4 regions of the Streptomyces sp. NPDC045431 genome follow, and region 3 is predicted to be linked to each of the others. Evidence: riboswitches for the same ligand, from Rfam matches in the RefSeq annotation. Region 3 holds a riboswitch; each other region holds the start of a gene.
The links. Region 3 has a riboswitch for cyclic di-AMP ahead of AB0A69_RS11000 (transglycosylase family protein). Riboswitches for the same ligand answer to the same signal wherever they lie in the genome.
Positions count from the first base shown of each region.

Region 1: linked by a shared signal. The riboswitch ahead of AB0A69_RS19995 (LysM peptidoglycan-binding domain-containing protein) and the one ahead of AB0A69_RS11000 (transglycosylase family protein) in region 3 are both predicted to bind cyclic di-AMP.
Region 2: linked by a shared signal. The riboswitch ahead of AB0A69_RS14770 (C40 family peptidase) and the one ahead of AB0A69_RS11000 (transglycosylase family protein) in region 3 are both predicted to bind cyclic di-AMP.
Region 4: linked by a shared signal. The riboswitch ahead of AB0A69_RS16065 (NlpC/P60 family protein) and the one ahead of AB0A69_RS11000 (transglycosylase family protein) in region 3 are both predicted to bind cyclic di-AMP.

Region 1 covers NZ_JBEZAQ010000009.1:40,210-47,978, forward strand. The annotation lists gene AB0A69_RS19980 (aminotransferase class V-fold PLP-dependent enzyme) at 1-560, shown strand, start outside; gene AB0A69_RS19985 (class I SAM-dependent methyltransferase) at 611-1,366, shown strand; gene AB0A69_RS19990 (hypothetical protein) at 1,453-1,728, shown strand; gene AB0A69_RS19995 (LysM peptidoglycan-binding domain-containing protein) at 1,736-2,494, opposite strand; cyclic di-AMP (ydaO/yuaA leader) riboswitch at 2,499-2,669, opposite strand; gene AB0A69_RS20000 (nucleobase:cation symporter-2 family protein) at 3,282-4,727, shown strand; gene AB0A69_RS20005 (transcriptional regulator) at 4,877-5,593, opposite strand; gene AB0A69_RS20010 (Tm-1-like ATP-binding domain-containing protein) at 5,802-7,046, shown strand; gene AB0A69_RS20015 (ATP/GTP-binding protein) at 7,050-7,646, opposite strand; gene AB0A69_RS20020 (DUF742 domain-containing protein) at 7,633-7,769, opposite strand, start outside.
Region 2 covers NZ_JBEZAQ010000005.1:241,101-248,869, reverse strand. The annotation lists gene AB0A69_RS14780 (helix-turn-helix transcriptional regulator) at 1-409, opposite strand, end outside; gene AB0A69_RS14775 (ATP-binding protein) at 650-1,081, shown strand; gene AB0A69_RS14770 (C40 family peptidase) at 1,151-1,630, opposite strand; cyclic di-AMP (ydaO/yuaA leader) riboswitch at 1,635-1,816, opposite strand; gene AB0A69_RS14765 (hypothetical protein) at 2,457-2,660, shown strand; gene AB0A69_RS14760 (urease subunit gamma) at 2,934-3,236, shown strand; gene AB0A69_RS14755 (urease subunit beta) at 3,252-3,563, shown strand; gene AB0A69_RS14750 (urease subunit alpha) at 3,556-5,277, shown strand; gene AB0A69_RS14745 (urease accessory UreF family protein) at 5,289-5,951, shown strand; gene ureG (urease accessory protein UreG) at 5,977-6,654, shown strand; gene AB0A69_RS14735 (urease accessory protein UreD) at 6,651-7,472, shown strand; gene AB0A69_RS14730 (cupin domain-containing protein) at 7,541-7,769, shown strand, end outside.
Region 3 covers NZ_JBEZAQ010000003.1:531,952-539,720, reverse strand. The annotation lists gene AB0A69_RS11020 (Ppx/GppA phosphatase family protein) at 1-290, opposite strand, end outside; gene AB0A69_RS11015 (DUF501 domain-containing protein) at 287-817, opposite strand; gene AB0A69_RS11010 (septum formation initiator family protein) at 832-1,329, opposite strand; gene eno (phosphopyruvate hydratase) at 1,433-2,728, opposite strand; gene AB0A69_RS11000 (transglycosylase family protein) at 2,971-3,678, opposite strand; cyclic di-AMP (ydaO/yuaA leader) riboswitch at 3,682-3,852, opposite strand; gene AB0A69_RS10995 (transglycosylase family protein) at 4,126-5,049, opposite strand; gene AB0A69_RS10990 (cytochrome P450) at 5,215-6,492, opposite strand; gene AB0A69_RS10985 (hypothetical protein) at 6,489-7,769, opposite strand, start outside.
Region 4 covers NZ_JBEZAQ010000006.1:132,451-140,219, reverse strand. The annotation lists gene AB0A69_RS16075 (NlpC/P60 family protein) at 1-693, opposite strand, end outside; gene AB0A69_RS16070 (hypothetical protein) at 985-1,338, shown strand; gene AB0A69_RS16065 (NlpC/P60 family protein) at 1,394-2,389, opposite strand; cyclic di-AMP (ydaO/yuaA leader) riboswitch at 2,388-2,544, opposite strand; gene pcrA (DNA helicase PcrA) at 2,743-5,196, shown strand; gene AB0A69_RS16055 (M23 family metallopeptidase) at 5,200-6,552, opposite strand; gene AB0A69_RS16050 (alpha/beta fold hydrolase) at 6,782-7,549, opposite strand; gene AB0A69_RS16045 (cobalamin B12-binding domain-containing protein) at 7,746-7,769, shown strand, end outside.

The DNA.
Region 1 (7,769 bases), on a different contig from region 3:
ACGCCGCCCAGAGCGTGGGCCACCTGCCCGTCTCGGTCGCCGAGCTCGACGTGGACTTCGTCGTCTTCTCCGGCCACAAGGCGCTGGCCCTGCCCGGCACGGGCGCGATCTGGACGCGCGGCCGGCGCGGTCCGGAGTTCCGGCCGGGCGGCTGGGAGGGCACCCCGAACACGGCCGGTGTCGTCAGCCTCACGGCGGCCCTCGACTGGCTGGAGGAGGCGGGCACGGACCGCATCGAACGGTGGACCGTGGCCCTGGCGGCCCGGCTGACCGACGGACTGGCCCGGATGGACGCCTACGAGGTGCTCGGCTGCCGCTCCAGCCTGGACGCCGCCTCCACGGTGCAGCGCCGCAGACACATCGTCACCTTCCGGCACCGCGGGATCGGCTCGCAGGACCTCGGCTTCATCCTCTACAGCCACGGCTTCATGGTGCGCTCCGACAGCCACTGCCAGGCGGGGACGGACCCGGAGGACGGCTCGGTGCGGATCAGCCTGCACGTGTACAACGCACCCGAGGAGATCGACGGGCTCCTCGCCACGCTCGCCAGTCTGCAATGATTTCCATGACCGTTTAGAGGTGTGGTGAGAAGGCAGGGGCGCGAGAGGACATGAGTGTCAGTACGGTGGCGGCCGCGCGATGGGTGGACCGCTGGGAGAGGCAGCAGCAGCGCTACGCGGTCGACCGCGAGGAGGCGTTCACCGTCATCGCCGACGTCGTCGAGGGCGTGACGGCGGAGCGGCGGGCGCCCTTCGTCCTCGACCTGGGCAGCGGGCCCGGCTCGCTGGCCGCGCGACTGGCCCGCCGCATGCCCCGCGCCCGGGTCGTGGCGGTCGACGCCGACCCGCGCCTGCTGGAGCTCGGCCGGGCCTACTACGGACCGGCCGTGCGGTACGTGGAGGCCGTCATCGGCGAGCCCGGCTGGCTCGACGCCGCCGGGACGGACGGGCCGGTGGACGCGGCCGTCTCCACGACGGCGCTGCACTACCTCAGCGAACGGACCCTGCGCCGGGTCTACCGCGACCTCGCCGGGCGGCTGCGCCCCGGCGGGGTCCTCGTCAACTGCGACCACATCTGTCCCGACTCCGCCAAGGTCGGCGAGCTGGCCCTGCACATCGGGCGGCGCCGGGCCGAGCGGGAACCGGCCGTCGCGGACGAGGACTGGGAGACCTGGTGGTCCGGGGTCGCCGCGGACCCGGAGCTGGCCGCCCTGTTCTCCGCCCACCGCCACCACCGGCACCCGCGCTGCGAGGGCAACGACCTGACCCTCTCCGGGCACCTCGCCCTGCTGCGCGAAGCGGGCTTCGAGGAGGCGGGAGCCGTCTGGCAGTTCGGCAACAACCACGTCCTCGTGGCCGTGCGCTGACCACGCGCCGTAGCGTCACGGCTCCTTCACGCAACCGCCCCGCCCCGCCGGTCGCGCGACCGGCGGAGCGGGGTCAGCATGGGAACGTGACATGGGCATCGTGGACGACGGTCCGGGTCTACGCCGGACGCGGTGGCGTGAGCACCGACACGGTCGGTGTCATCACCGGTGAACTCGACGTGCACACGACCTGGGTCGACGGCGAGGCGCGGGTGGCCGTGCAGCACAGCGGGGCCTCCGACTGGTTCCCGATGAGCGGCAGCCCCGTGCCGTGCTCGTCGGAGGAGGCCAGCCGCGTGCTGCACGACGCCGTCGTGGAAGCCGTACGGTCCGGCGGCGGGGCGACCGTCCCCCGTCAGTAGGCGCCCGTCAGTAGGCGCCGAAGACGTTGTCGATCGACCCGTACCGGTCGGCCGCGTAGTTGCAGGCCGCGGTGATGTTGGCGACCGGGTCGTACGGGTCGGTCGACGTGCCGGGCACGTGGTACGCCCGGAACGTCGGGTCGATGACCTGGAGCAGGCCCTTGGACGGGGTGCCCGCGGCGGCGTTGGAGTCCCAGTTGTTGATGGCCAGCGGGTTGCCCGAGGACTCGCGCATGATGTTGCGGTGAATCCCGTCGTACGAGCCGGGAATGCCGCGCTCGGCCATGATGGCGAGCGCTTCCTTGATCCAGCCGTCGAGGTTGTTCGCGTACGTCGCGGGCTTCGCGAGCGCCGGCCGCACGGTGGAGCGGCTGGCCCGCTCGGCGGCGGCGGGCGCGGCGGGCGCGGCCTTCGCCTTGGCCTTCGCGCCGATGGTGAGCTTCATGCCGGGGCGAATGAGCGACGGGTTGTCGCCGACCACCGACTTGTTGTCCTCGTACAGCTTCTTCCAGCCGCCGCTGACGCCACGGTCCGCCGCGATCTCGGAAAGGGTGTCACCCGCGACCACGGTATAGGTGGCGGGTTTCGCCGGGGCCTTTTCCACGGCCGCGGAAGGCACCGCGTTCGGCACCGCGTTCGGTGCCGCCTCGGCTGCGGTCGCGCCGAAGAGGGGAAGGGCGAGTGCGGCGCCGCCCGTGCCCGCGGCGGCGACACGGCGGGCGAGCGGATTGTTCTTGGGGCGGCGGTGCTTACCCTGTGCGGGCATGGCGGATTCCTCTCCGTCGCCTGCGAGGTGAGCTGTCGGGTTCGGGCTGGAGATGCCCGGCCGTATCCGCACGCGACCGCGTGCGCACATGACTTCACCCCAAGCCGTTCCGTATACACGGACCGGCGGCTTACCTGGTTCCCCCGCTCCTGCCGTACGTCGGTGGTGGGTGGGTGCGGTTTCCGGACGGCGGCAGGATTCGGCGGTCCGACCGGATTGCGGTGACGGTAAGCGAGAGCCTCGGGCCGGAACAAGTCGTGAAGAGCGCACGCGCGATTACGGAAATGCCATGAAGGGAGTTCTGCCGGAAAGTCAATTCCCTGTCCCAGCAGGGGAAATGCGGTGCGGAGGACGTGCACCCCGAATAACGGGAGGTGAGTCATGTCACGGCGCGAGCAAATCGCCCTCGGGGTCGCCTTATCGGAGAACCGAGGCGAGTCGGACGAACATGTGTGAAACCAGAGATGTTCGGGCGAAAGGTGCGTCTTGTGGGGCGGGGGAGCGGTGAGTGTCGTGCCGGTTACTCGCGAGGAACGTCCGACGTCAACTAAGGTGAGCGCCCCGATCGGCTCCACCTGCGGATCTCATGCGCAAGGCGGCTTCGCCATGCCGATCGAAGGAAAGTCCTCCAACCAGGACGCACATCTCAGTGCAGGGCGACGTGGTGTCGGCAACTCCGCCAGACGTCGGCTCCGTACGGGCCGGCGAGGCCTCGTCCTGACACATTCCGGGCTCCGAGGCGTCGGCTCCTCTCTCATTCACCTACCTCTCGTAAGGCAAGGCAGAGATGGCACGAGTCTCCCGACGGCACTCCGGGACGCAGACGCATCCCGTCGACGAACTGCTCCCCCTCCCGCAGCTCACGCTCTACGGCTTCCAGCACATCCTCGCGTTCTACGCGGCGGCCGTCATCGTCCCCGTACTCCTCGGCAACGCCCTCGGGCTCTCCGACGAGCAGCTGGTCCACCTGGTCAACGCGGACCTGCTCACCTGTGGCATCGCCACGATCATCCAGGCGCTCGGGGTCTGGCGGATCGGTGCGCGCCTGCCCCTGGTGCAGGGCGTGACCTTCACCGCCGTCTCCCCCATGGTCGCGATCGGCATAGGCGCGGGCGGTGGTACCGCCGGTCTGCTGGTCGTCTACGGCGCGGTCATCACGGCCGGCATCGCCACGTTCCTCTTCGCGCCGTTCGTCGGCCGGCTGGTGAAGTACTTCCCGCCCGTCGTCATCGGCACGATCCTCACCATCATCGGCATCACGCTGATCCCGGTGGGCCTCCAGAACGCCGCCGGCGGCTCCCACCTCATCGGCGACCCCGCGTACGGCTCCGGGAAGAACCTCGCCTACGCGCTCGGCACCCTGCTCCTGATCCTGGTCGTGGTCCGGCTCGGCAAGCCGTTCCTCGGCAGCCTCGCCGTGCTCATCGGGCTCGTCGTGGGGACGGCCGTCGCCTGGCTCCTGGGGGACGCACACTTCGACGCGGTGGCGGACGCCGACTGGTTCGGCGTCACCACGCCCTTCCACTACGGCATGCCGCAGTTCGAGCTGCTGCCCATCATCGCCATGGTCGTCGTCATGCTGATCACGATGGTGGAGACGACCGGCGACGTGTACGCCATCGGCGAGATCTCCCGGAAGAAGGTCGACAGCGACACCGTCACGCGCGCGCTGCGGGCCGACGGCGTCTCCACGATGCTGGGCGGAATATTCAACTCTTTCCCTTATGTGGCATTCGCGGAGAACATCGGACTCGTCCGCATGTCCAAGGTGGTGAGCCGCTTCGTGGTGGTGGCCGCCGGTGTCTTCATGATCCTGCTGGGGCTCCTGCCGAAGGCCGGCAGCCTGGTCGCCGCGATCCCGCACCCCGTGCTCGGCGGCGCGGCGATCTCGATGTTCGGCATGGTCGCGGCGGTCGGCATCCAGATCCTCGCCAAGGTGGACCTGCGCGAGGAGCGCAACGCCATCATCCTGGCGGTGAGCCTCGGCGCGGCGATGCTGCCCACGACGGTCAAGCCGTTCTTCGAGCGCATGCCGGACGACGTACGGGCGGTGCTGGACAGCGGCATTACGCTGGGTGGTCTCACCGCCCTCGTGCTGAACCTGTTCTTCAACGCGTTCACGCGGCGCAAGGCGATGGAGATCGACTGGGAGGACTACGAGGACGAGACCCCGCCCGCCGGGCCCACCCACCCCGCCGCCCAGTCGGCCCCCGGCGCCGGCGCGTGGCGCTGAGCCCTTCTCGCGACGGCGCGACAGCGCAGCGCGGCAGGACGACCGACGGCCCCCGGACATCCGGGGGCCGTCGGCCGTCCTGCGCCTCCTGCGCCTCCTGCGCCTCCTGCGCCTCCTGCGCCTCCTGCGCCTCCTGCGCCTCCTGCGCCTCAGAAGCCGCGCGGCGGCGGCTCGTCGCCCACCTCGCCGATCAGCTCCCAGAAGTGGTCCACGAGCCGGTGCAGGAACGCCGAGCGCTCCGCGGCGACCTCCTTCAGCCGGGAGTCGTCGTTGCGGGCCATCAGGTGGCCCATGTACCGCTCGGCGAACCCCGCGAACTCCGTGTGCATCGTGCGCAGGGCGTCGCCCACCGAGGTCTCGTCGACGACGACGATCTCCGCGACGGGCGTCACGTACGCCTTCCAGCGTCCCTCGATGGCCGTACGCAGCAGCCCGGCCAGCTCCTCGTCGCGGCCCATGATGCTCACCAGCCTGCGCAGGGACAGCCCCAGGGCCTCCACCAGAGCCCTGGTCTGCCGGATGTCGCCGTCCCAGCGGTGCGCCGCCTCCGCCGCCCGGTACGCGGCGGGGTCCATGCCGATCCGGTCCGCCAGCCGCTCCACGCTCAGCTGCCGGGCCAGCCGGTGTTCCGCCAGCGTGCGCGGCTCGATCCCCATGAGCGCGGTGGCGGGGCACCACAGCACGTCGGCGAGGGCGAAGAGGTGGGTTTCCGAGGGGAGATGGGAGCCCTGTTCCCAGGCGGCGATCAGGTCCGGGTGGACGGGAACACCGCACGCCGCCATGGACTGGGCCACCTGTGAGGTCGTCAGGCCCATCCGGGCTCGCGCCGCTCTGGCCTCTCGGGGGGAGAAGGGAGTGCTGTACACGAAGGACACCTAAGGGAGTGGATGAACATCCAGGAGCGGGCAGGCTAACAGATGCTCCAGTGGTAGGAAGCGTCAACTTCCCTTAGATCGCAAGGCGATATGGCTTTGTAGGCTTTCGTTCGATGGTCGAACGTTTCCGGTCGGTAGTCGGACGGCGACGGTGCGGGCGGTCTTGCCGCGAGGGGTCCGCCGGCTGGAAAGTACGGTCATGACGATGGTCGTACTGGTGGGGACCCTGGACACCAAAGGGCTGGAGTACGGATGGCTGCGCGAGCGGCTGCTACGGCGGGGCGTGGACGTCCTGGTCGTCGACACGGGGGTGGCCGGATCCCCGCGGATACCCGCCGACGTGGAGCGCGCCGAGGTGGCCCGGGCCGCCGGCGTGGACCTGGAGGCGCTCCGCGCCCGGGGCGACCGCGGCGCGGCCGTGACGGCGATGGCCAGGGGCGCCGAGGCGACCGTCCTGCGGCTCCACCGCGAGGGGCGGCTGCACGGCGTGCTGGCCATCGGCGGCAGCGGCGGCACCTCCATCGCCACCCGCGCGATGCGCGCCCTGCCGCTCGGGGTGCCGAAGGTGATGGTCTCCTCGATGGCGGCGGGCGACGTCTCGCCGTACGTCGGTTCCAGCGACATCACCATGATGTACAGCGTGGTCGACATCGCCGGGGTGAACCGGGTCTCGGCCCCGATCCTCGCGAACGCCGCCGACGCGGTCGCCGGCATGGCCGAGGGCTTCGCGGCGGCCTCCCGGGCGCTGGTCCCCGCCGAGTGGGGCGCGGACGGCGGCGCGCCGCTGGTCGCGGCGAGCATGGCGGGGGTGACCACCCCGGGCGTCGACGCGGCCCGCGAGCGGATGACGGACCTCGGCTACGAGGTCCTCGTGTTCCACGCCAGCGGCGCCGGTGGCCGCACCCTCGAAGCGCTGGCCGGGCAGCGGCTGTTCGCCGGCGTCCTGGACCTGACGGTCTGCGAGCTCGCCGACGACCTGTGCGGCGGCATCCTCACCGCCGGGCCGGACCGGCTCGCCGCCGCCGGGCGGGCCGGCGTGCCGCAGGTGGTGAGCCCGGGCGCGCTCGACATGGTGAAGTTCGGCCCCGTGGACACCGTCCCGGCGCGGATGCGCGACCGGCACGTCCACGTACACAACCCGTCCATCACGGTGGTGCGGACGACGGAGGAGGAGTGCGCCGAACTGGGCCGCCGCGTCGCGGTCAAACTGCGCGCCGCCACCGGCCCGACCGCCCTGTGCCTGCCGCTGCGCGGGCTGTCCACGCTGGGTGCGCCGGGCGGGCCGTACCACGACCCGGCCGCCGACAAGGCGCTCTTCGACGCCCTGCGGGACGGCGTGCGGGGCAGCGCGGTCGAGGTCGTCGAGGTGGACACGCACCTCAACGACCCGTCGTTCGGCCGCGCCGCCTCCGAGCTGCTGCACCGGATGATCGGCGGCCGGTGAACCTCAGACGAGGGTCTCCGACTTGGCGATGAGCAGGTCCATGAGCGAGAGCAGCGTCTCGCGCACGTCGCCCCGGCGCCGCGCGTCCAGCAGGAGGACGGGGGTGCCGGGGTCGCGCAGCCGCAGCGCCGCCTTGATCTCCTCGGCGGTGTACGGCTGTTCGCCGTGGAAGCAGTTCGCGCCGACCACGAAGGGCAGCCCGCGGCTCTCGAAGAAGTCGACGGCCGCGAAACTGCGCTCCAGGCGCCGGGTGTCGACGAGGACGACCGCGCCGAGCGCGCCGTTCAGCAGGTCGTCCCACATGAACCAGAAGCGCTCCTGGCCCGGCGTACCGAAGAGGTAGAGGACGACACCGGCGTCGGTGAGCGTGATCCGGCCGAAGTCCATCGCGACGGTCGTCACGGCCTTCGACTCGACGCCCGCGAGGTCGTCGACGCCGATCCCCGCGGCCGTCAGCCGCTCCTCGGTGCGCAGCGGCTCGATCTCGGAGACCGTCTCGACCAGGGTCGTCTTGCCCACGCCGAAGCCCCCGGCGATGAGGATCTTGACGGGGGCCGCTTCCGGGAACGAGTCCGGGGAGGAGGAGTCAGATACGGGCAAGGTTGTCCCTGATTCTCATGAGCAGGCGGGTGTTGGTGGTCTCGGACTCCTCCAGGGGCGGCCGGTGGTGGACCAGCCCGCGGTCCGCGAGTTCCCCGAGGAGCAGCGTCGTCGGAGTCAGGC
Region 2 (7,769 bases), on a different contig from region 3:
CCCGCGCGTAGTCGGCCGTCTGCAGCAGGCCCGGCACCACCGAGGTCTCGAGTGTGCGCGCCGCGCACGCCTGCGACTCCAGGCTGATGAAGTCCTGGTACTGCGGCGGCAGCACGCCCCGGTACGCGTGCCACCACCCCGTGCCGCCGCCGTCCGCGGCCGCGCCGGAGAGGGCCTCCACCAGCGCGCGCTGGCGCGGTTCACGTACGCCGTAGGCGTCGAGCAGCCGTGACACGTCCTCGCCCGTCACCCCGCTGGCACCCGTCTCGATCCGGCTGACCTTCGACTGGTGCCAGCCGACGAGCCGGGCCGCGTCCCGGCTGGTGAGCCCGGCTCTCAGGCGCAGCCGCCGCAACTCCTCGCCGAGCTTGCGGCGCCGCACCGCCGGACCGTGCCGCGTGCCCCGCACGACAGCCCCACCTCCCGCCCTCCGGAACGCTGGACCAACCCGCCAGTCTGCCCGCCGGAACCGCTCTCGCGTAGCAGGGTTCACCGCTTCGAGCGACAGATATATGCATATCTTGGGGGATCGGCCCCACCTGGGGCGACATAAGTGGCACTCTGGCGCGAAGCGCAATCCGAGGCCGTCCTCGCACAACATCCGCTCCCTGTCGGAGTCCGGCCCCGGTGGGAAAGGGACAGCGTCGCCATGGCAGACCACCAGGAAGCATCCGTCACTCTGCCGAGCGATCCAGCCTCGGTCTCCGCAGCCCGCAGATACGTGGCGGACGTTCTTACCGAATGGGGCCTGCCGGCCGAGTCCGACACGGCGGACGCGGTACGGCTGATCGTCTCCGAGCTCACCACCAACGCCGTCCAGCACACCTTCGGGCAGTCACCGACCTTCACGGTGGACATCCGGCTGGAACGGGACGAGCAGCTGCGCATCGGTGTCACCGACAGCCACCCGCGCTGGCCGCAGCGCCTGCCCGCGGCCGTGCAGCAGGACAACGGCCGCGGCATGGTCATCATCCGCTGGCTCACCGCCGAACGCGGTGGCCGCCTGACGGTCACTCCGACCGGTGAGGGCGGCAAGACGGTGTGGATCGCCCTGCCCTGGTCCGTCCCCGTCCGGGGCTGAGCGCCCGCCCGGTACGGCGGCGGCCCCGTACCGCCTGGGCGTGCGGTACGGGGCGTACGAGCCGTCGCGTCAGCGCACGCGCCCGTAGTAGACCGACTTCGACCAGATGCGGTCGAGCTTGACCACCGAACCCGACTTCGGTGAGTGCCAGATCTTGTTGTCCCCGGCGTACAGGCCCACGTGGTAGACGCGTCCACCGGAGTGGAAGAAGACCAGGTCACCCTTCTGCCGCTGCGACGTGGAGATGTGGCGGGTCTTGTTGTACTGCTGCTGCGCGGTGCGCGGCAGCGTCTTGCCGGCCTTCTTGTACGAGTAGAGCGTGAGGCCGGAGCAGTCGAACCGGGACGGGCCCGCTGCCCCGTACGCGTACGGGGAGCCCTTCTTCGACGCGGCGACGTTCAGCGCCTTCGTGGCGTGCGTCGCGGCGGCGGCCTCGGCCTGGGGGACGGCGCCCGGCGCCAGCATGGTGCCGCCGACGGCGGCGAGCGTCAGTGCCGAGACGGCACCGGCTCGGGACAGCAGAGACGGGACATGAATCTGCGCGGTCATAGCGCAACCCTTCGTCAGCCGCCTGTGAAGGATGACCTGTCGGGTTCGGGCTGGCGAAGTTGCCCGGCCGCTGACGCGGCTTCACCCCAAGGGGCGGCCATGGTGCGCTCGCCCCGGACTGCTTGGGTCCTCCACTCCTGCCGATCCACTCCTGTCGACCAGTCGTCCGGACGGCGGCAGGACTCGGCGTCCGCCCGGGCCGCCCCGCCGCGGTGGCGGGGGCTTGTCGTCGAAGGGATCTTGACCCATGACAGGGCGAAATTCCGAGTCGAAACGGAAGTTTGTGAGGCTCCTCACGACTGATCCATTCGAGTGGACAGAGGCGTTTTGGCGCGACGCGACGGCCGATTGATGATCCGTGGACCAGCGGCGGAAGGTGATGTTCCGCCAGATGCGTACACCATGGGCGCAACTCGTACAGTGCGTAATTCCCTCGTTTGCGTACGCCGAACGAGGGTGGCTCATCGGCCCTTCTGCGCCCATCCGTGCTACGCCGAAATCCCTCATCAGGCGGGCTCCTGAGGGGGCGTCATCCGCGCAGCCCGACATTCGCCATCGAGAACGCACGGCGCACGCGCCAGCGTCCGGGTGTGCGCCTCGCCCTCCCGTGGTCATGCGTCGAGCGCAGTGCTCCCGCGGTGCGGCCGTGCGCCCGCCGAGCGCCCGGTTGACCCCACTCCGGGGGTCGGAAGCGTGCGGGATCGTTTCATCGTCCTCGTGCGGGTGACCGGGCGCGTATCCGGGGTGTGGGGGTGGGTAGCCAGGGGCCGACTCGAGCCAACCGGCGAGTCAGAACCCGTCACCCCGCCACAGGGAGGGAACCCGTATGCGTCGCATCGCGGCCGTCGTCCTCGGAACCATCGCACTCCTCGGATCCACCGTCACCACCGCCTCGGCGGTGGCGGTGCCGGACCCCACCGCCGTCCTCGACTGCGTCACCACCAGCGCGACCGACCTGACCACCATCGTCGACCCCGCCGCGCCCGCCCTCCCCTCGGAGGTCCCGGGCGCGAGCTGCCTGGCCGTCTGAGGCGGGCACCGCGGCTCGCCGGGCGGCACGGGCGCACCCGTACCGCCCGGCGAGCGGCCGCGCCTCGTATACGACCCGCGCTGCGGGCCCGGCGGGTGGCCGCTCGTGTCCCATGGCCAGGCAAAGCGGTAGTTAACCTGCTGGAAAAACTTCTGCCCGAGATTGAAATATCTCTCCCTCACAATCGTTTCCGCAGGTCAACAGAGTGTTGAAGCCGGATAGGGTCCCGCTGCCGCCCGGGGTCGTGCCGGGCGGGAACATGTGAGGTGAAACGTGCAACTGAGCCCGCACGAGCAGGAGCGCCTGCTCATCCATGTCGCTGCCGACGTGGCGGAGAAGCGCAGGGCACGCGGGGTGAGGCTCAACCACCCCGAGGCCGTCGCCCTCATCACCGCGCACATCCTGGAGGGGGCCAGGGACGGCCGGACCGTCGCCGAGCTCATGGCGTCCGGGCGCAAGGTGCTCAGCCGGGACGACGTCATGGAGGGCATCCCCGAGATGATCCACGACGTCCAGGTCGAGGCGACCTTCCCGGACGGCACCAAGCTCGTCACCGTCCACGAGCCGATCGTCTGACGGGGCCCGCCACCGATGATCCCCGGAGAGATCCTCTACGCCGACGAGCCCGTGCCCCTCAACGAAGGCCGCCCCGTCACCCGCCTCACCGTGCTCAACGCCGCCGACCGCCCCGTGCAGGTCGGCTCCCACTACCACTTCGCCGAGGTCAACCCGGGCCTCGCGTTCGACCGCCCCGCCGCCCGCGGCCTGCGGCTCAACATCGCCGCCGGCACCGCCGTGCGCTTCGAGCCCGGCATCCCCGTCGACGTGGAACTCGTCCCGCTCGCCGGCCTGCGTGTCGTCCCCGGCCTGCGCGGACAGACCGGAGGTGCCCTCGATGGCTGAGCTCGCCCGCCCCCAGTACGCCGACCTCTTCGGCCCCACCACCGGCGACCGGATCCGCCTCGCCGACACCGACCTGCTCGTCGAGATCGAGGAGGACCGCTCCGGCGGCCCCGGTCGCTCCGGCGACGAGGCGGTCTTCGGCGGCGGCAAGGTCATCCGCGAATCCATGGGCCAGGCCCGCACCACCCGCGCCGAGGGCGCCCCGGACACCGTCATCACCGGCGCCGTCGTCCTCGACCACTGGGGCGTCGTCAAGGCGGACATCGGCATCCGCGACGGCCGCATCACCGGCATCGGCAAGGCCGGCAACCCCGACACCATGGACGGCGTCCACCCGGACCTCGTCATCGGCCCCGAGACCGAGATCATCGCCGGCAACGGCAAGATCCTCACCGCGGGCGCCGTCGACGCGCACATCCACTTCATCTCGCCGACCGTCGTCGAACAGGCGCTCACCTCCGGCATCACCACCCTCGTCGGCGGCGGCACCGGCCCCGCCGAGGGCAGCAAGGCCACCACCGTCACCCCCGGCCCCTGGCACCTCGCCCGGATGTTCGAGGCGCTGGAGACGTACCCCGTCAACATCGGCCTGCTCGGCAAGGGCAACACGATGTCGCGCGAGGCGATGCACTCCCAGCTGCGCGGCGGCGCCCTCGGGTTCAAGATCCACGAGGACTGGGGGGCGACCCCGGCCGTCATCGACGCCTGCCTCGGCGTCTGCGACGAGACCGGCGCCCAACTGGCCATCCATACCGACACGCTCAACGAAGCCGGGTTCGTCGGCGACACCCTCGCCGCCATCGCGGGCCGCACGATTCACGCGTACCACACCGAGGGCGCGGGCGGCGGTCACGCCCCCGACATCATCACCGTGGTCTCGGAGCCGTACGTCCTGCCCAGCTCCACCAACCCGACCCGCCCGCACACCGTCAACACGCTCGACGAACACCTCGACATGCTGATGGTCTGCCACCACCTCAACCCGGCCGTCCCCGAGGACCTGGCGTTCGCCGAGTCCCGCATCCGGCCCTCGACCATCGCGGCCGAGGACATCCTGCACGACATGGGCGCCATCTCGATCATCTCCTCCGACTCCCAGGCGATGGGCCGCGTCGGCGAGGTGATCCTGCGGACCTGGCAGACCGCCCACGTGATGAAGCGCCGCCGCGGCGCCCTGCCCGGCGACGGCCGCGCCGACAACCACCGCGCACGCCGCTACGTCGCCAAGTACACGATCAACCCGGCCGTGGCCCAGGGCCTCGACCACGAGATCGGCTCCGTCGAGACCGGCAAGCTCGCCGACCTGGTGCTCTGGGACCCGGCGTTCTTCGGGGTGAAGCCGCAGACCGTCATCAAGGGCGGGCAGATCGCGTACGCGCAGATGGGCGACGCCAACGCGTCCATCCCCACGCCCCAGCCGGTCATGCCCCGCCCCATGTTCGGCGCACTGGGCCGGGCCGCGGCGGCGGGCTCGTACAACTTCGTCACGCACAGCGCCCTCGACGACGGCCTGCCCGAACGGCTCGGACTGCACAAGGGGTTCACGGCGATCAAGAGCACCCGGGGCGTCACCAAGGCCGACATGCGGGAGAACGACGCCCTGCCGCGCGTCGAGGTCGACGCCGACACCTTCACGGTGACGATCGACGGAGAGCCGGTCGACCCGGCGCCCGCCGCCGAACTGCCCATGGCCCAGCGTTACTTCCTCTTCTGAGGTCGCCGCCGATGTCCCGCGCTGCTCTGCTCGTCCTCGCCGACGGCCGGTTCCCCGCCGGTGGCCACGCCCACTCCGGCGGCGCCGAACCGGCCGTCAAGGCGGGGCGCCTCCGCGACGCCCGCGACCTGGAGGCCTTCTGCCGCGGCCGCCTGCACACCACGGGCCTCACCTCCGCGGCGCTCGCCGCCGCGGCCGCCCTCGGCCTCGACCCCGCCGCCCTCGACGAGGCCGCCGACGCCCGCACCCCCTCGCCCGCGCTGCGCGCCACCGCCCGCAAGCTCGGCCGCCAGATGCTGCGGGCCGCCCGCGCCACCTGGCCGGGACCCGAACTCGACGCGCTCGCCCGGGCGTTCCCGCGCGGCGCGCACCAGCCGGTCGTGCTGGGGATCGCCGCGCGGGCGGCCGGGCTCGGGCCCGAGGACGCGGCGCACTGCGTCGCGTACGAGACGGTCAGCGGCCCCGCCACGGCCGCCGTCCGCCTGCTGAGCCTCGATCCCTTCCACGCCACCGCCGTGCTGGCCCGCCTCGCCCCCGCCATGGACGAGGTGGCCGCCCGCGCCGCGGACGCCGCCCGGCAGGGCATCGACGCGCTGCCCGCCGCCTCCGCGCCGCTGCTCGACATCACCGCCGAACAGCACGCCGCCTGGCCCGTACGCCTCTTCGCCTCGTAACTCGCCTCGTCACAAGGAGCTCCCCGTGCACCTCGACCACACCCACGACGGCCCCGCCGCCGTCAGCGCCGACGCCCACCGCCCCGACGGCACCCGCCGTGCCCTGCGCATCGGCCTCGGCGGCCCCGTCGGTTCCGGCAAGACCGCCACCGTCGCCGCACTCTGCCGCGAACTGCGCGACCAGCTGTCCCTCGCGGTCGTCACCAACGACATCTACACCCGCGAGGACGCGGAGTTCCTGCTGCGCAACGCCGTCCTGCCGCCCGAGCGCATCCAGGCCGTGGAGACCGGCGCCTGCCCGCACACCGCGATCCGCGACGACATCTCCGCGAACCTCGAAGCCGTCGAGGACCTGGAGGGCACAGTCGGCCCGCTCGATCTGATCCTCGTCGAGTCCGGCGGCGACAACCTCACCGCCACCTTCTCCAAGGGCCTCGTCGACGCCCAGATCTTCGTCATCGACGTCGCCGGCGGCGACGACATCCCCCGCAAGGGCGGCCCCGGCGTCTCCACCGCCGACCTGCTCGTCATCAACAAGACCGACCTCGCCCCGTACGTCGGCTCCGACCTGGAGCGGATGGCCCGCGACGCCAAGGAGCAGCGCGGCGACCTCCCCGTCGCCTTCACCTCGCTCACCGGCGAGCAGGGCGTCGCGCCCGTCGCCGCCTGGGTGCGCGAGCAGCTCGCGGCCTGGACCGCATGAGCCTCCACGCAACCCCTCGGACCGTCGCCACCCCGCGCGTCGTCGCCACCGCCCGGATCGTCGCCACCCCCGCCGGGCTGCCGGTCCTCCAGAGCGACGGGCCGCTCGCCCTGCGCCGCACCCGGGCCGCCGGCCCGTACCACCGGGTGACCGTCGTCGGCGCGATGACCGCCCCGCTGGGCGGCGACCGGCTCGCCGTCGAGGCGGACGTACGGGACGGGGCGCGGCTCACCGTGGACTCGGCGGCCGCGACGGTCGCCCTGCCCGGCCGCGTCGCCGACGAGGCGCACTACGACGTCCGCCTGGCGGTCGGCCGGGACGCGGAGCTGCGCTGGCTGCCGGAGCAGCTGATCTCCGCGCACGGCTCGCTCCTCCGCATGCGCACGACCGTCGAACTCGCCGACACCGCACGGCTGGTGCTGCGCGAGGAACAGGTCCTCGGCCGCCACGGCGAGGCCCCCGGCACCCTCGCCACCCGCCTCACCGTGCGCCGAGGCGGGCGCGCCCTGCTGGACCAGGAGCTGGCGTACGGCCCCGGCGTGCCCGGCGGCTGGGACGGGCCGGCCGTCCTCGCCGGGCACCGCGCCGTCGGGCAGCTCCTCGTCGTGGACCCCGCGTTCGCCGACCGGCCGGTCGAGCCGCGCCCGCTGGGCGGGACCGCCGTTCTCACCCCGCTCGCCGGGCCCGCGGCCCTGGTGACGGCCGTCGCCCCGGACGCGCTGCGCCTGCGGCGCGTCCTGGACGAGGCGCTGGCCCACCTGGAGGGACCCGGGCGTGTTGCCGTAACGGCAACAACAGTTGGCGCACCCGGGGCCTGAGCGGCAGCCTCGTCCCCGTCGAGGCCCGCCAGGGCCATCGAAGCCGTCGAGAACCAGGAGGCCGCACCATGTCCACGCCCAACAACCGCGTCCACCACGTCCGCGCCGGCGAGCTGGACGGCCACGCCGCCATCAGCGGCTCCACGGTCGGGTCGAAGAAACTCTGGATGGGCATGGTGGTGAACCCGCCGCTGAGCGCCACGGACAACCACCACCACGGCGACTCGGAGGCCGGGATCTACGTCGTCAGCGGTCACCCCGTCTTCGTCTACCACGACGGCACCCGGGAGGTGCGGA
Region 3 (7,769 bases):
CGGACGAAGTCGTCCCGGTTCTCGGCGTCGCGCGAGGCCGAGGTGGCCACGAAACGCAGCCTCTCGGCGCCGTACTCCTTGATGACGCCGGCGTACTCGCGGCACGCGGCGAAGGTCCGCTCCAGCGCCTCGGGGGCGAGCCGGCCGGTCCGGTCGACGCCCTGGCCGAGGCGGACGATCGTCATCCGCCGGTCCAGGTCGGTGACCTGACCGGTGGTCGGGTCGACATCGGCGACGAGCAGGCGGATGGAGTTCGTACCGCAGTCGATGGCGGCGACCCGGGTCGTCACTGCGCGTCCTCCCGGTGGGCGCCGACGCACGGGCCCTTGGCCCACCACTCCGGCAGCATCGCCAGCGCCTCGTCGCCCAGCGGGTTCACGCCGGGGCCGGCCACCAGCGAGTGCGCGACGAGCACGTGCAGGCACTTCACGCGGTCCGGCATGCCGCCCGCGCTCGGGAAGCCCTCCAGGACCTCGATGGCGTCCCGGCGCGCGATGTAGTCCTCGTGCGCGGCCCGGTAGGCGGCCGCCAGCTCCGGGTCGGACTGCAGCCGGTCGGTCATCTCCTTCATGACGCCGTTCGCCTCCAGCGTGCCGATCGCGGAGTTCGCGCGCGGGCAGGTGAGGTAGTACGTCGTCGGGAACGGCGTGCCGTCCGGCAGCCGGGGCGCGGTCTCCACCACGTCGGGGTTGCCGCACGGGCAGCGGTGCGCGATGGCGCGCAGGCCGCGCGGCGGGCGGCCGAGCTGTTCCTCGAACGCCGCGACGTCCGCCTCGGTGGGCTCGGTGCGTTCGGTCTGCGGAGGGGGCGTTTCCATGCCTGCCTTGGGTTCTACTTGCGGTCGGTGCGAGCGGCGCGGTCCGTGCCGTCGGTGCGGTCGGCGGAGTCCACGCCGTCCCAGAGGTTGGAGTACCAGGCGCGGTCGGCCGCGCCCTGGTCGGTGCGGCGCTGGCGCACCGCGTCGGGGTCGATGACCGTGTAACCGGTCTCCCCGGGGCGTACGTAGTGCAGGTGTGCGCGGGCGAGGCGCCTGATGTAGGCGTCGTCCTGGAGCCGCGCCTTCTCGTCGCGCAGCCGCTCGACGCGCTCGGCCGCCTCGTCCGCCAGCCGCTCCTGCTCGGCGATCTCGCTCTGCTGGGAGACCCACTGGCGCATCGGGTACGCCAGGGCCACCACCATCGAGCAGACCACGAGCGCGAGGAAGGCCGCGCGGCCGGTGAGCCGGGAGCGGCGGTCCTGACGGCGCGTCTGGGAGCGGTACACGCGGGCGGCGGTCTGCTCCGTGAGCAGCCGCAGCCTGGTCGCGGTGGAGAACCGGTCCCGGGCCATCCTCGCTCCTCCCCTGCACCCCGTTACGTACGTACGTCCCCGGACACGGTACGGGACCGTGGCCGGGGACGTACGTAACCGGGCTACTGAGGGCCTATCGGCCTTACTCGCCCGAGAAGCGGAAGCGCGGGAAGGCGCTGCGGCCGGCGTACACCGCCGCGTCGTCGAGGATCTCCTCGATGCGCAGCAGCTGGTTGTACTTGGCGACGCGCTCGGAGCGGGCCGGGGCGCCGGTCTTGATCTGGCCGCAGTTGGTGGCGACGGCCAGGTCGGCGATGGTGACGTCCTCGGTCTCGCCGGAGCGGTGGGACATCATGCACTTGAAGCCGTTGCGCTGGGCCAGCTCGACGGCGTCGAGGGTCTCGGTCAGCGAGCCGATCTGGTTGACCTTGACGAGCAGCGCGTTGGCCGCGCCCTCCTCGATGCCGCGGGCCAGGCGCTCGGGGTTGGTGACGAACAGGTCGTCGCCGACCAGCTGCACCTTGGCGCCCAGCTTCTCGGTGATGGTCTTCCAGCCGTCCCAGTCGTCCTCGAACAGCGGGTCCTCGATGGAGACCAGCGGGTACGCCTCGACGAGCTCGGCGTAGTAGTCGGTCATCTCGGCGGCCGAGCGGGACTTGCCCTCGAACGCGTACGCGCCGTCCTTGTAGAACTCGGACGCGGCGACGTCGAGCGCCAGCGCGATGTCCTTGCCCGGGGTGTAGCCGGCCTGCTTGATGGCCTCGAGGATGAGGTCGAGGGCGGCGCGGTTGGAGTCGAGGTTCGGGGCGAAGCCGCCCTCGTCGCCCAGGCCCGTGGAGAGGCCCTTGTCCTTCAGGACCTTCTTCAGGGTGTGGTAGACCTCGGCACCCCAGCGCAGGGCCTCGGAGAAGGACTCCGCGCCGATGGGCGCGATCATGAACTCCTGGATGTCCACGTTGGAGTCGGCGTGCGAGCCGCCGTTCAGGATGTTCATCATCGGAACGGGCAGCAGGTGCGCGTTCGGGCCGCCGAGGTAGCGGAAGAGCGGCAGGTCGGACGCCTCGGAGGCGGCGTGCGCGACGGCGAGGGAGACGCCGAGGATGGCGTTGGCGCCGAGCGAGGACTTGTCCGGCGTGGCGTCCAGGTCGAACATCGCCTGGTCGATCAGCCGCTGCTCCGTGGCGTCGTAGCCGACGAGCTCCGGGCCGATCTGCTCGATGACGGCGAGGACGGCCTTCTCGACACCCTTGCCGAGGTAGCGGTCCTTGTCCCCGTCGCGGAGCTCGAGGGCCTCGAACGCACCGGTGGAGGCACCGGACGGAACGGCAGCACGGCCGGTGCTGCCGTCGTCGAGGCCGACCTCGACCTCGACCGTGGGGTTGCCTCGGGAGTCCAGGATTTCCCGGGCTACGACGACGTCGATGGACGGCACGAGCATCTCCTTCTGGGATGTGACGCGAATTGTGACGCGAGCGGTGCAGGGTGCAGGGTCTCTTTGGCCTTGCGCCGTGCGACAAGAGCCTAACCGGCCGGGGGGCCGGGGCCAGCCGACGCCCGCCTCGTGGGACGAAAAACGACCCGAGGGCCCCGATTCCGGGGCAAAACCCCGCAAGGTTTACCTGCGGGTAACCGCAAAGGCCCCGGCCCGCCGCGTGAGCGGCGGGCCGGGGCCTTCCGGGGTCAGCTCAGGTGGAGCTGCTGGCCCGGGTAGATGAGGTCGGCGTCGTCGACGATGTCCTTGTTCAGCTCGAACAGCTTCTCCCAGCCGCCCGCGACCTTCTTCTCGGCGGCGATGGTGCTGAGCGTGTCACCGGCCTGGACCTTGTACTCGCCGTCGCCCTTCTCGACCTTCTTGCCGGTCGGGGTGGTGACGGTCTTCGACGCGGCCTTCGGCGCGGACTCGGCGGCCTTCGGCGCCTTGGGGGCGGCCTTGGGCGCGGTGCGCTGCTCGCTGCGGGTGGTGGGCTGCTCGGCCGTGCGCTCGGCGGCGCCGCCGTTGTACGCGGCGTTGGACAGGCCCACGCCGCACACCGGCCACGCGCCCTTGCCCTGGCCGGCCAGGACCTTCTCGGCGATCTCGATCTGCTGGGCCTTGCTGGCCTGGTCGGCGGTGGAGGCGTACGCGGTGCCGCCGTACGCGGCCCAGGTGGAGGCCGAGAACTGCAGGCCGCCGTAGTAGCCGTTGCCGGTGTTGATGGACCAGTTGCCGCCGGACTCGCACTGGGCGACCTTGTCCCACTCGGCGGAGGTGGCGGCCGAGGCGGAGGTGGCGCCCATCAGCGGGGCGGCCACGGCGACGCCGGTGATGCCGGCGAACGCGGCGAAACGGACCGCCTTGGACGGGCGACGGTGCTTGGCCTTGCCGGAAACCTTGCTGGAAAACAGCATGGAGCATCTCCTCACCGACGCCTACGAGGTGAGCTGTCGGGTTAGGGCTGATGAGCTGCCCCGCCGCGCGACTCGCGCGGCCTCACCCCAAGCCGGCTCACGGACCGTCATTCGACGGCCGGGGGCCGGCACCTACCTTGGGTCCCCCGCTCCTGCCTTCGGCGCATGACGCGACGACTGTTCCCTCGCGTCCGGCGGCAGGATTCGGCGTACCGGTCGGAGGGGCCCGCGGTGGCGAGCGATAAAGACCGTAAACACAGAGCCCGGCGAAGTTCAAAGACGGACATCCGGGTCAATCCGCCCCTACTGCCTTGCGCTTGACGGACGTTTGCGCAGGTGAGGGGCGGAACGGACACATCGTGCGTTCGTGAGGCACCAGTTGGCGCAAAGAGACTCATGTCTCACTGGCGCAGAACCGGACATAGGGGCACCAATAGCCCCGGTCAACTAGGGCTTCTCGGGCGCCAGATCGAGGCTCTGGCCGGGGAGGATGAGGTCCGGATCCTCGCCCACGGTCTGGCGGTTGGCGTCGTAGAGGGCGGTCCAGCCGCCTTCGAGATCCTGCTCCGCGGCGATGGCGGAGAGGCTGTCGCCGGGGCGGACGGTGTACGCGCCCGGCTGGGCGTCCGCCAGGTCGCGTGCCGCGCCGTCACCCCGCGACGTGTGGCCGTCCGTTTCGCGCCCGTTGACCGAATTGTCGGCGCCGGTGGTGGTGTCACCTTCCGGTGCGGCCGGGTCCGTGGCCGCCGGGTCCGTCGCCGCGGGGGGCTCCGCGGGGTCGGGCGCGCCGCGGTGCTTTCCGGTGCCGGGGCCGGCCGGGGCGGTCGCCTCCGGTGCGGCGTCCGGCGTGGCCTGCTCGGCGGGCCTGGCGGGCTCGGCGGGCTCCGTCGGCAGGAGGCTCTCGACCGGGTCGGCCGGAGCCACGGGCTCCGTGGGCTCCACCGGCTGCGTGGCGTCGGCCCCGGCCGGGGCGGGCGTCTCGGGAGCGGCGTCCGGCGTGGCCTCGGGCGTCGCGGCGTCGGTGGACACGTCGGGCTTGGCGCCCTTCGCCGGCGTGGCGGCGGTGCCACCCAGGCCGACGATGGGGGCGCAGGTCTCCCAGGTCTTCACGCCCGTCGCGGCGTAGACCTGCTCCGCCACGGCTATCTGCTGGGCGCGGCTGGCGAGGTCGGGGCGCAGGGCGTACTGCTTGCCGCCGTACGCGTCCCACGTCTCCTGCGACAGCTGGAGTCCGCCATAGAAGCCGTTGCCCATGTCGGCGCTCCACGCGCCGCCGGACTCGCACTCGGCGACCCGGTCCCACGTGTGGGCGTCGACGGCCGACGCGGAGCCGGCGCCGAGCAGCGGAAGGGCGATGGCGGATCCGGTCACCCCTGCCGCGACAACGATGGCGGGGGCCTGACGGGGTCGACGGTGCCTGCCGTTCCCGGAGCGCATGCGGTGTGCCTTTCGCGTGACTGCTGAGGTGACGGTGAACGTAGCGGCATTCGAACGCTAGTCACAAGTCGATGCAGCGGAGATTACGCGAAGATCACATTACTGACGGATCGTCACATCCGAGGGCTCCGCAAAGGGGGTGAACTCGACCGGGAGCGTGCGCAGTCCCCGCATAATGAGCCCCCCACGCCACCGCAAATCGGCAGGATCCACCGCGAGCCGGAGGTCCGGCAGCCGGGTCAGCAGTGTCGCCAGCGCGGTCTGCCCTTCGAGGCGGGCGAGCGGCGCGCCGAGGCAGTAGTGGATGCCGTGCCCGTACCCGAGGTGCTGGTTGTCGCGCCGCGCCAGGTCCAGGGTGTCGGGCTCCGCGAACCGCTCCGGGTCCCGGTCTGCGGCCGCGAGCACCACCAGCACCGGGTCCCCCGCCGCGATGCGCTCCCCGCCGATGGTCAGCGGCTCGGTCGCGAACCGCCACGTGGCGAGCTCCACGGGCCCGTCGTACCGCAGCAGCTCCTCGACCCCGGTCTCCAGCAGCCCGTGCTCGCCCGCGGCGAGGGACTCCTGCAGCCGGGCGCGCTGGCCGGGGTTGCGCAGCAGGGCGTACACGCCGTTGCCGATGAGGTTGACCGTGGTCTCGAACCCGGCGAAGAGGAGGATGAACGCCATCGCCGCGGCCTCGTTCTCGGTGAGGTGCTCGCCGTGGTCGCTCGCCCGGATGAGCCCCGAGATCAGGTCCTCCCCGAGGTCCTCGCGCTTGCGGTGGATCAGCTCGGCGAGGTAGCCCCGCATCTTCTTCACCGACCGCGCGACTCCGCCGCGCGGCCCGCCGCCGTGCCGGATCATCATCCCGGCCCAGTCCCGGAAGTCGTCCTGGTCCTCGGGCGGGACGCCGAGCATGTCGCAAATCGCGTAAATGGGGAGCGGGAACGCGAACTCGTGGATGAGGTCCGCGCTCCCTTTTGTAGCGAAGTTGTCGATCAACCGGTCCGTCAGCTCCTGCACCCGCGGCGCGAACTCCGCCACCCGCCGCGGCGTGAACGCCTTCGACACCAGGCGCCGGAGCCGGGTGTGGTCCGGCGGGTCGATGTTCAGCAGGTGCGTCATCAGTTCCGCCTTGCGCTCCCCCGGAATGCCGGTCTTGCCCTTGGCGTGCGCGGGCTCGTCGTGATGCGCCGGATTCTTGCTGAGCCGCTGGTCGGCGAGCGCCTGCCGCGCGTCCGCGTACCGGGTGACCAGCCACGCCTCGACCCCACTGGGCAGCTTGGTGCGGTGCACGGGGGCGTGCTCGCGGAGCCAGGCGTAGGCGGGGTAGGGGTCGGTGGCGAACTCCCAGGTGAAGAGCTCGGGTGGCGTGTTCGGGTGGTTCGGGGCGTTCACCCCTCGACGGTATCCGCCCCGCCCGCCTCGGCGGCGAGGGCCTTCACGGCACCGGGGTGACCGGCGTCGGCGGCTTTGCGCATCCAGGCGCGTGCCGCTTCCGGCTTGCCCTCCTTGGCGAGGAGGCGGGCGAGGCGGAAGGCGCCGTAGGGGTCGCCGAGGTCGAAGCCCTTGGCGTAGCAGGCACGGGCTTCCGTCTCGCGGCCGTTCTCTTCGAGAAGCATCCCGAGGTGGGTGGTGTCCATCGGTTCCTCCTGGCCGGCGAACTCGCGCAAGTAGTCTTCGACGTCCTCTGGTGACCAGGGCTTCGCGCCGAGTGCCGCCGCTCCGAGCTCGTCGCCCGCGTCGGCGGCACGCTGGAAGAAGAACCTGGCGTACACCTCAGCCCCTGTGTAGCGGTAGTAGGCGCCGTAACTCCGCGCGACGCCGTCATACCCGGCAGCAAACGCGTCTTCGTACAGGTTGGCGGCGCGCGTTTCCTCCCCCGCTCCTAGATACAGGTCGCCCAGTAGGTGCGCCGCCTCCGGACTTCCGCCGTCCGTGGCCTTGGTCAGCCAGGCCACCGCCCGCTTCAGAAGCAGCTCCCCCAACTCCAACGCCGCCTCCGTGTCCCCCGCCTCGGCGGCGGCCTCCAGGTACCGCTCCGCCTCGCGGGTCTCGCCACGCCCGGCGAGCGACCGGCCCAGCTCGCGACAGGCGCCGGTATGGCCCGCGTCGGCGGCCTTCCGGAGCCACGCGTCGTCGTCCCACAGCCGCGCGAAGCGGTACATCGCCTCCGCGTCACCGGCCTTCGCCTTCTTCAGGTAGTGCACGCCCGCGTGCGGTTTCACCGCCATGGGGTCGTATGCGAGAGCGGCTTCCCAGACCGCGTCCAGCGTCGGAAAGGCGTCCGCTTTCATCGCGTCCACGATGAGCGAGCCGTACGCACGCCACCGACCCCCCGGCTCCTCCACGAGCAGGCCGGTGATGCCGAGCCGGGGGCGGGCCGCCCAGGCGAGGGCGTCCTCGAAGGATTCGCCGGAGCCGGCATCGACGTCGTACAGCTCATGCGTCTGGCGCAGCAGCTCCACCGGTAGCGGTTTCGTGCTCCCGCAGCGGTGCAGGTCGATGGCCGCCCTGACCAGCCGGTGGCCGCGCGGGTGGTTGGCCGGGCGGCGGGCCCGCTGCCATTCGGCCCACAGGTCGGGGCCGAGGCCCCGGTACTGCGTCACGTTGGTCCGGCCCCGCTGCCCTTCGAGCACGAACCAGTGGCCCGGGTCGCCACTCTCCGTCAGCCG
Region 4 (7,769 bases), on a different contig from region 3:
GGGGTTCTCGTACCGGGCGCGTTCGGGGGCGGACAGCCGGCCCAGGAGGCGCTCGGCGGCGGCGAGCTTCTGCCGGATGGTGGTCTTGTGGCGGCGCAGCTCGTCCTGGCGGGCCTCCAGCTCCCGCAGGTGGCCGCCGGATTCGGCGCGCAGCTGCGCGAGCCCGGCGAGTTCGCGGCGCAGGGCGGCGATGGCGTCGGCCTGGCGGGTCCCGGCGCGCTCGGCGAGGGCGGCGCCCTCCAGGTACGCGTCGGGGTCACTGGAGAGGGCGAGCTGGAGGGCGGGGTCGAGGCCTCTGTGCCGGTACTGGGCGGTGGCCACGGAACCGAGCGCGTGGCGGGTGGCGGCGAGCCGCTCCGTCCGGCGGGCGGCCTCGTCCCGCAGGGCGTCCAGGGAGGAGCGGGCCTTGTCCGCCTGCTCTTTCGCGCCGTTGTACCGCTCGGTGGCCTCCTCGGCCTCCCGGTGCAGCCGGTCCACCTCGCTCCTGACCTGGGCGGGGGACAGGCGGGGCTCCGCGTGCCCGGCGCCGCTGAGGGCGGTGGCGGTCGCCGCCCCGGCGAGGACGAAGCCGACGGCGGTGCGCCCGGCCACCCGCCCGGCCGCAGATCCGTTCAGGGAGCGCTGCCGGGGCTTGCGGTGCTTGCCGTGACCGCCGTCATCGCCGTGCTTCGAAGGTTCTGGGTGAGCTGCCACGAGGGCGGGTCACTTCCCTTCCCTGTCGCGTGTGGGTGGGGTGGCCGGCCGCCGCCCGGGAGTCGGAAGACGGCGGTGGGAGAACCGGCCACCTGGGGGAGGACGCTAAACCCGCCGGTCACGGTGGTGAGGGGGAGTGACCGCAATTGCCCGCAGGTGAGAGTTCGGGAACGGCTTCCGTTGGCGGCGACGCGCCTGGAATCTCTCATTCCGTATCAGCTGTGACCGAGGCGACGAATGAGGCAACCCTGACCGGCGACCGGTGCTATGGCCCCGGTTAGGCTCCGGCCCATGGACGTACTCATCAATGTCTTCGTCGCGCTGCACATCATCGGTATCGGCGCCCTGCTGGGCGGCTTCCTGTCCCAGATGAAGGCGATGGGCGCGGGTACGGCGCGCTTCAGCCCCGGCATGCTGCACGGCGCGCTGACCATGCTGGTGACGGGTGTGGCCCTGGTCGGGCTCAACCAGGCCGACGACCAGACCGTGAACAACATCAAGATCGGCGTGAAGCTGGCGATCCTGGTCGTCATTCTCGGTCTGGTCTACGTCAAGCGGGACGAGGAGACGGTCGACAAGGCGCTGTTCGGCGCCGTGGGCGGCCTCACCGTCGCCAACATCTTCATCGCGACGCTCTGGACCTGATGTGACCTGAGCGGCCCGCTTCCCACGGGCGGGCCGCCCCCCTCAGGCGGGCCCCTCAGGCGGGGCGCACGCAGCCGTACAGCGGCATGGAGTGGACCGCGTCCTCGCGGACGTTCATCCCGGGGCGCGGGGCGTGGATCATCACGCCGTCGCCCTGGTAGACGCCGACGTGGCTGATGTCGTCGTAGAAGAACACCAGGTCGCCGGGGCGCAGCTCGTCCATGGAGACGCGCGTGCCGACGCGGGCCTGCTCCCAGGTGGTCCGCGGCAGGTCGACGCCCGCCGCCTTCCAGGCCGCCTGGGTCAGGCCGGAGCAGTCGTACGAGCTCGGGCCGGCCGCGCCCCAGACGTACGGCTTGCCGAGCTGGGCGCGGGCGAAGGCCAGCACCTTGTCCGCTTCGGCCGCGGTGCGGTCGGGCCCGTGACCGGTTCCGTTCTCGGTCCCGCGGGCTTCCGGCCCGTACGCCGGGGCCTCCGCCCGCGTCCCGGTCGGCGTCCCGGTCGGCGTCTCGCTCAGCGTCTCCGTCCGCGTCTCCTCCCGCGCCAGCAGGGCGTGCGCCTCCGCGAGCTTGCGCTGCACCGTCCGCTTGCCGGCGCGCAGCGCCTCGGGGGTCTTCGCGGGCTCGGCCCGCGGGGCCGGGATCTCCGCCTTCCACGCCTCGGCGGCCTCGACGGCATCGTTGTCGGGCCTCGCGGTCGGCTCCGCCTCGATGTGCGGGACGTACGGGCTGGGCGGGGCGGGCTCGACGGGCTGGGCCGGCCGCACGGGCTGGGCCGGCGGGGCGGGCCGCACGGGCTGGGCGTACCGCTGCGCCTGCGTACCCGTGCCTCCGGCCTGCCGGTAGAGGTCGTCGATCTTCCTCTGCACCTCCTCCACCGTCGGCCGGCCCGGCGCGGCCTCGGCCGACTGGGCGGACAGCAGGGTCGTGACCGAGGCGATGGCGGCCGTCGTGACCCCGACGGCGGGGGAATTCGTACCGAACGTGCCAAACGAACCGAACGTGCGGGTGGTGCTGCTGCGCGGCTTGCGATGCGACGCCAAGGCCGGCATCTCCTTCCGTAGACCGCCTACCGGGTCAACCGGCGGGTTCGGGCGAACGGAAGGTGCCCTACGGCCTGCGGAAGCGGCCGATTCACCCCATGGTGCATGGTGGGTCCCCGGTTCCAACTCCCGTGCGGGGAGAGTGGATTCGGCGTGGGCGGTCCGATCGGCGTGGTTCGCCGATGAGGGAACGGTCCGCTTGTGCGGCACGCTAGCCAACGTGTGGTGGTGCTGTGAAGGATGATGTTCGATATGCCGGATACATTTTCGTGACCTTTACGCGGTGCTTATGTGTCATCGCGCTCTGCGACGAAGTCTGTTCGGCCCCGACTGTCAGTGGGGCGGCCTAGACTCGATAGGCGATGAGCAGCCTCTTTGACGACAGCTTCCTGGCGGACCTGCGGAACCACACCTCCGAGGAACCGCCGCCGCCCCCCGAGGACGCCGAGGGCCACGCCCCGGCCCCGGAGGAGGTCCCGCACGACCTCTTCGGGGACCGCTTCGACGTGCCCCCGGCCCGGGACGCGTACCACCGCGACGGTGCGCCGCGCACCGTCGTGGACCCCGCCGCGCTGCTGGAGGGGCTGAACGACCAGCAGCGCGCCGCCGTCGTCCACACCGGCTCGCCGCTGCTCATCGTGGCCGGTGCGGGCTCCGGCAAGACCCGGGTGCTCACCCACCGCATCGCCCACCTGCTGGCCACCCGGCACGTCCACCCGGGCCAGATACTGGCGATCACCTTCACCAACAAGGCCGCCGGCGAGATGAAGGAGCGCGTCGAGCAGCTCGTCGGCCCGCGCGCCAACGCCATGTGGGTGATGACCTTCCACAGTGCGTGCGTCCGCATCCTGCGCCGAGAGTCGAAGAGGCTCGGCTTCACGTCGTCCTTCTCGATCTACGACGCCGCCGACTCCAAGCGGCTCATGGCGCTGGTCTGCCGCGACCTGGACCTCGACCCGAAGAAGTTCCCGCCGAAGTCCTTCAGCGCCAAGATCTCCAACCTCAAGAACGAGCTGATCGACGAGGAGACCTTCGCCGACCAGGCCGCCGACGGTTTCGAGAAGACGCTCGCCGAGGCGTACCGGATGTACCAGGCGCGGCTGCGCGAGGCCAACGCCCTGGACTTCGACGACATCATCATGACGACGGTCCACCTGCTCCAGGCGTTCCCGGACGTCGCCGAGCACTACCGCCGCCGCTTCCGCCACGTCCTCGTCGACGAGTACCAGGACACCAACCACGCCCAGTACACGCTCGTACGCGAACTGGTGGGGACGGGTTACGACGACCTCGCCCCGGCCGAGTTGTGCGTCGTCGGTGACGCCGACCAGTCGATCTACGCCTTCCGCGGCGCCACCATCCGCAACATCCTCCAGTTCGAGGAGGACTACCCGGACGCGACGACGATCCTGCTGGAGCAGAACTACCGCTCCACCCAGACCATCCTCTCCGCGGCCAACGCCGTGATCGAGCGCAATGAGAGCCGCCGCCCCAAGAACCTGTGGACGAACGCCGGCCCCGGCTCGCGCATCACCGGGTACGTCGCGGACACCGAGCACGACGAGGCGCAGTTCGTCGCCGACGAGATCGACCGGCTGACGGACGCGGGCGAGGCGAAGGCCGGCGACGTCGCGATCTTCTACCGGACGAACGCCCAGTCCCGCGTCTTCGAGGAGATCTTCATCCGCGTCGGCCTGCCGTACAAGGTCGTCGGCGGCGTCCGCTTCTACGAGCGCAAGGAGGTCCGGGACGTCCTGGCGTATCTGCGCGTGCTGGCGAACCCGGAGGACAGCGTCCCGCTGCGCCGCATCCTCAACGTGCCCAAGCGGGGCATCGGCGACCGCGCCGAGGCGATGATCGAGGCGCTGGCCCTCCGCGAGAAGATCACCTTCCCGCAGGCGCTGCGCCGCGTCGACGAGGCGTACGGCATGGCGGCGCGCTCCGCGAACGCCGTGAAGCGCTTCAACACGCTCCTCGACGAGCTGCGCACCATCGCCGAATCCGGCGCCGGTCCGGCCGTGGTCCTGGAGGCGGTCCTGGAGCGCACCGGGTACCTCGCCGAACTGCAGGCCTCCACCGACCCGCAGGACGAGACCCGCATCGAGAACCTCCAGGAGCTCGCCGCCGTGGCCCTGGAGTTCGAGCAGGAGCGCGGCGAGAACCCCGGCACGCTCGCCGAGTTCCTGGAGCAGGTGGCGCTCGTCGCCGACTCCGACCAGATCCCGGACGAGGACGAGGAGGGCTCCGGCGTCATCACGCTGATGACGCTGCACACCGCCAAGGGCCTGGAGTTCCCGGTGGTGTTCCTGACGGGCATGGAGGACGGCGTCTTCCCGCACATGCGCGCCCTCGGCCAGACCAAGGAGCTGGAGGAGGAGCGGCGCCTCGCGTACGTCGGCATCACGCGCGCCCGCGAACGGCTCTACCTCACGCGGTCGTCGATGCGCAGCGCCTGGGGCCAGCCCTCGTACAACCCGCCCTCGCGGTTCCTGGAGGAGATCCCGGCCCAGCACCTGGAGTGGAAGCGCACGGGCGCGATGGCCAAGCCGTCGTCCGGCGGCCCGGCCTCCGGGATCACCGCGTCGCTGTCGTCCTCGCGCTCCCGCTCCGGCCCGTCGGGCTTCGCCACGCGGCGTACGACCGACAAGCCGGTGATCGCGCTGGCGGTCGGGGACCGGGTGACGCACGACCAGTTCGGGCTCGGGACCGTGATGGCGGTGACGGGCGCGGGCGCCGACGCGCAGGCGACGATCGACTTCGGGGACGAGAAGCCGAAGCGGCTGCTGCTGCGGTACGCGCCGGTCGAGAAGCTGTAAGCGCTACGCGGTCGGGTCGAGGCCGTGGCTGCGCAGCCACGGCAGCGGGTCGATCGCGGAGCCGCCGCCGGGCCGTACCTCGAAGTGCAGGTGCGGTCCGGTGGAGTTGCCGGAGTTGCCGGAGTACGCGATGACGTCACCGGCCTTGACCTCGCCGGACCGGATCTTGGTGCTGCTGAGGTGGCAGTACCAGGTCTCGGTGCCGTCCTTGGCGGTCACGATGGCCATGTTCCCGTAGGCGCTGTTCCACTGGGTGCGCACGGTGCCGTCGGTGGCGGCCATCACGGGCGTGCCGTACTGCACGGGGAAGTCGATCCCGGTGTGCAGGGACATCCAGTTGACGCCGGCCTGTCCGTAGTACGCGCTGAGCTGGTGCAGCTTGACGGGGAGCGCGAACTTGGGGCGCAGCGCCTCGCGGCGCGCGGCCTCCTCCTCGCGCTTCTTGCGCTCGGCCTCCTGGCGGGCCTTGAGGTCGATGCGCTCCTGGGTGCGGCTGGCGCGGTCGCCGAAGTCGCGGGCGTCGGCGCTGAGCGCGGCGAGCTGGGTGTCCAGGGCGCTGTTGGCGGCGGCGACGGTCTTGACGGAGGACGGGTCCTCGGCGGTCACCGGCTTGGCCTCGGCCTTCTCCTCGCCGCCGGTGAGGCCGCTGACGGAGGCCGCCGCGATCCCGGCGACACCCATGACGCACGCGGAGGGCACGGCCACGGTCAGAAGCGCGGAACGTTTCGCGGGGGTACGCCGCCGGCCACGGCTGCCGCCTCCGCCGGAGCGGCGGGCGGGGCGGGGGACGACGGCCGCGGCCACGGGCTCGGCTTCGGCCTCGGGCGCCGCCTCGGGCGTCGCCTCGGGCTCCGGATCCGACTCCTCGTGCTCCTGGCCCTGCTCGTGCTCCGGCTCAGGGGCTTCGGCGTGCGGGGCCTCCGCATGGAGGGCCTCCGCCGAGGCGTAGTCGTACTGCTCCGGCACGAACGTCTCGGTGGGCGCGGAGTGCCAGGCGGTGGCGTCGTAGGCGCCGGTGTCGTACTGCGTCTGGTTGTTCCAGGCGCCGGCGTCCCACTGGCCGGTGTACTCGGAGTACTCGACGTAACCGGTGGTGGCGCCGTCCCACTGCGTGGTGTCGTACTGGCCGCTGTGCCCGGCGTCGTAGCCGGTCTGATGGCCGGCGGTGTCGTAACTCGCCTGGTAGCCGCCGTCGTAGGACCCGGGGAGGGCGCCGAAGAGCGGGTCGGTCGCGAAGGCGCCGGTGTCGTAGGTCCCGGTCTCGTACGTGCCCGTGGTGTAACTGCCAGTGCTGTAGCTGCCCGTGGTGTAGGCGTCGTCTCCGACGTACCCGGCGTGGGGGTGCTGGTCGTTCACCAACTTCTCTCTCGCCTCGGCAGCAGGACCAGGTCTGGGCGCGGCCCCCGGGATGGGGAACCCCAGAGGGGAAAGCAGTGGGCGCGACTGTACCCGGCGGTACGCGCAAGCGACAATCTTCCGAGAGTTTTGGGCCCGGGGGAAACGGGCATTCAGCCGCCTTTCGGCGGAGTGCACACAGAGCCTTGGCCGTACGTTCGAAATCCGTTCGACAGTTGTGGCGTTGCCTTCACGCCACCGACATGGAATCCACCGCTCCGGCGGTCGGCTCCTCCGACTCCAGCACCCGGCGGACCGCGGCGGCGACCGCCGGGTGGACCGGGAGCGCCAGGTGGCCGACCCCGGTGACCCGGACGTTCTCCGCGATCAGGTCCGGGTGGCGCAGGCACGCCGTCTCGGCGGGGACCATCGCCTGGTCGAGATCGCTCCAGAAGCTCACGAACCGCGTACGGCACTGGGGTGCGGGCTCGCTCAACTCCCGCAGCACGGACGAACCGGGACGCATCTGGCGGACGAGCGGGTGGGCACCGGCCAGCGGGGCGAAGGTGGTGCCCGCGTGCGGTGTGCCGAGCGTGACCAGCGTGCGTACGCGCCGGTCGCCGCCGAGCCGCTGCACGTAGTAGCGGGCGATCAGACCGCCGAGGCTGTGCCCGACGACGTCCACCTCGGGGTGGCCGGTGCGGGAGCAGAGGTCCTCGACATGGCGGCCGAGCAGCGCGGCGGCGGTCCGCAGATCGCAGGTGAGAGGGGAGTAGTTGAGCGACTCCAGGTGCTGAGGCGGTCGGCCGGAGCGGACGAGGGAGCGGCGCAGCAGCACGAAGACGGAACGGTTGTCGATGAACCCGTGCAGCAGCACGACGGGCGGCCGCCCGCCGACGGCCGTGACGGGAACGCGGCGGCGGCGTTCCGGGGCGACACCGGTGGGGTAGAGCAGCAGGTGGCAGGCGAGGATGGCCAGCTCCAGGGTTGTGGCCTTGAACAGCGCGATGACCCTCATGGCCGACCTCGCCCTCCCGCACCGGCACACGAGGCACCGCGCCACGCCGCGCACGTGAGGTTTTCCCTCGCGAGCATGTCCCACGTGTGATTTCCCCCTCGGTATTCACCGTGAAACGGCCGCTTGCGGGATGCTGTAGATAACGTTCGTTCACCTCCCCGGGATACAGCTACGGGGGACGCATGTGGAGGCAGTGATGGGTGTGACCGGTCCGATCCGC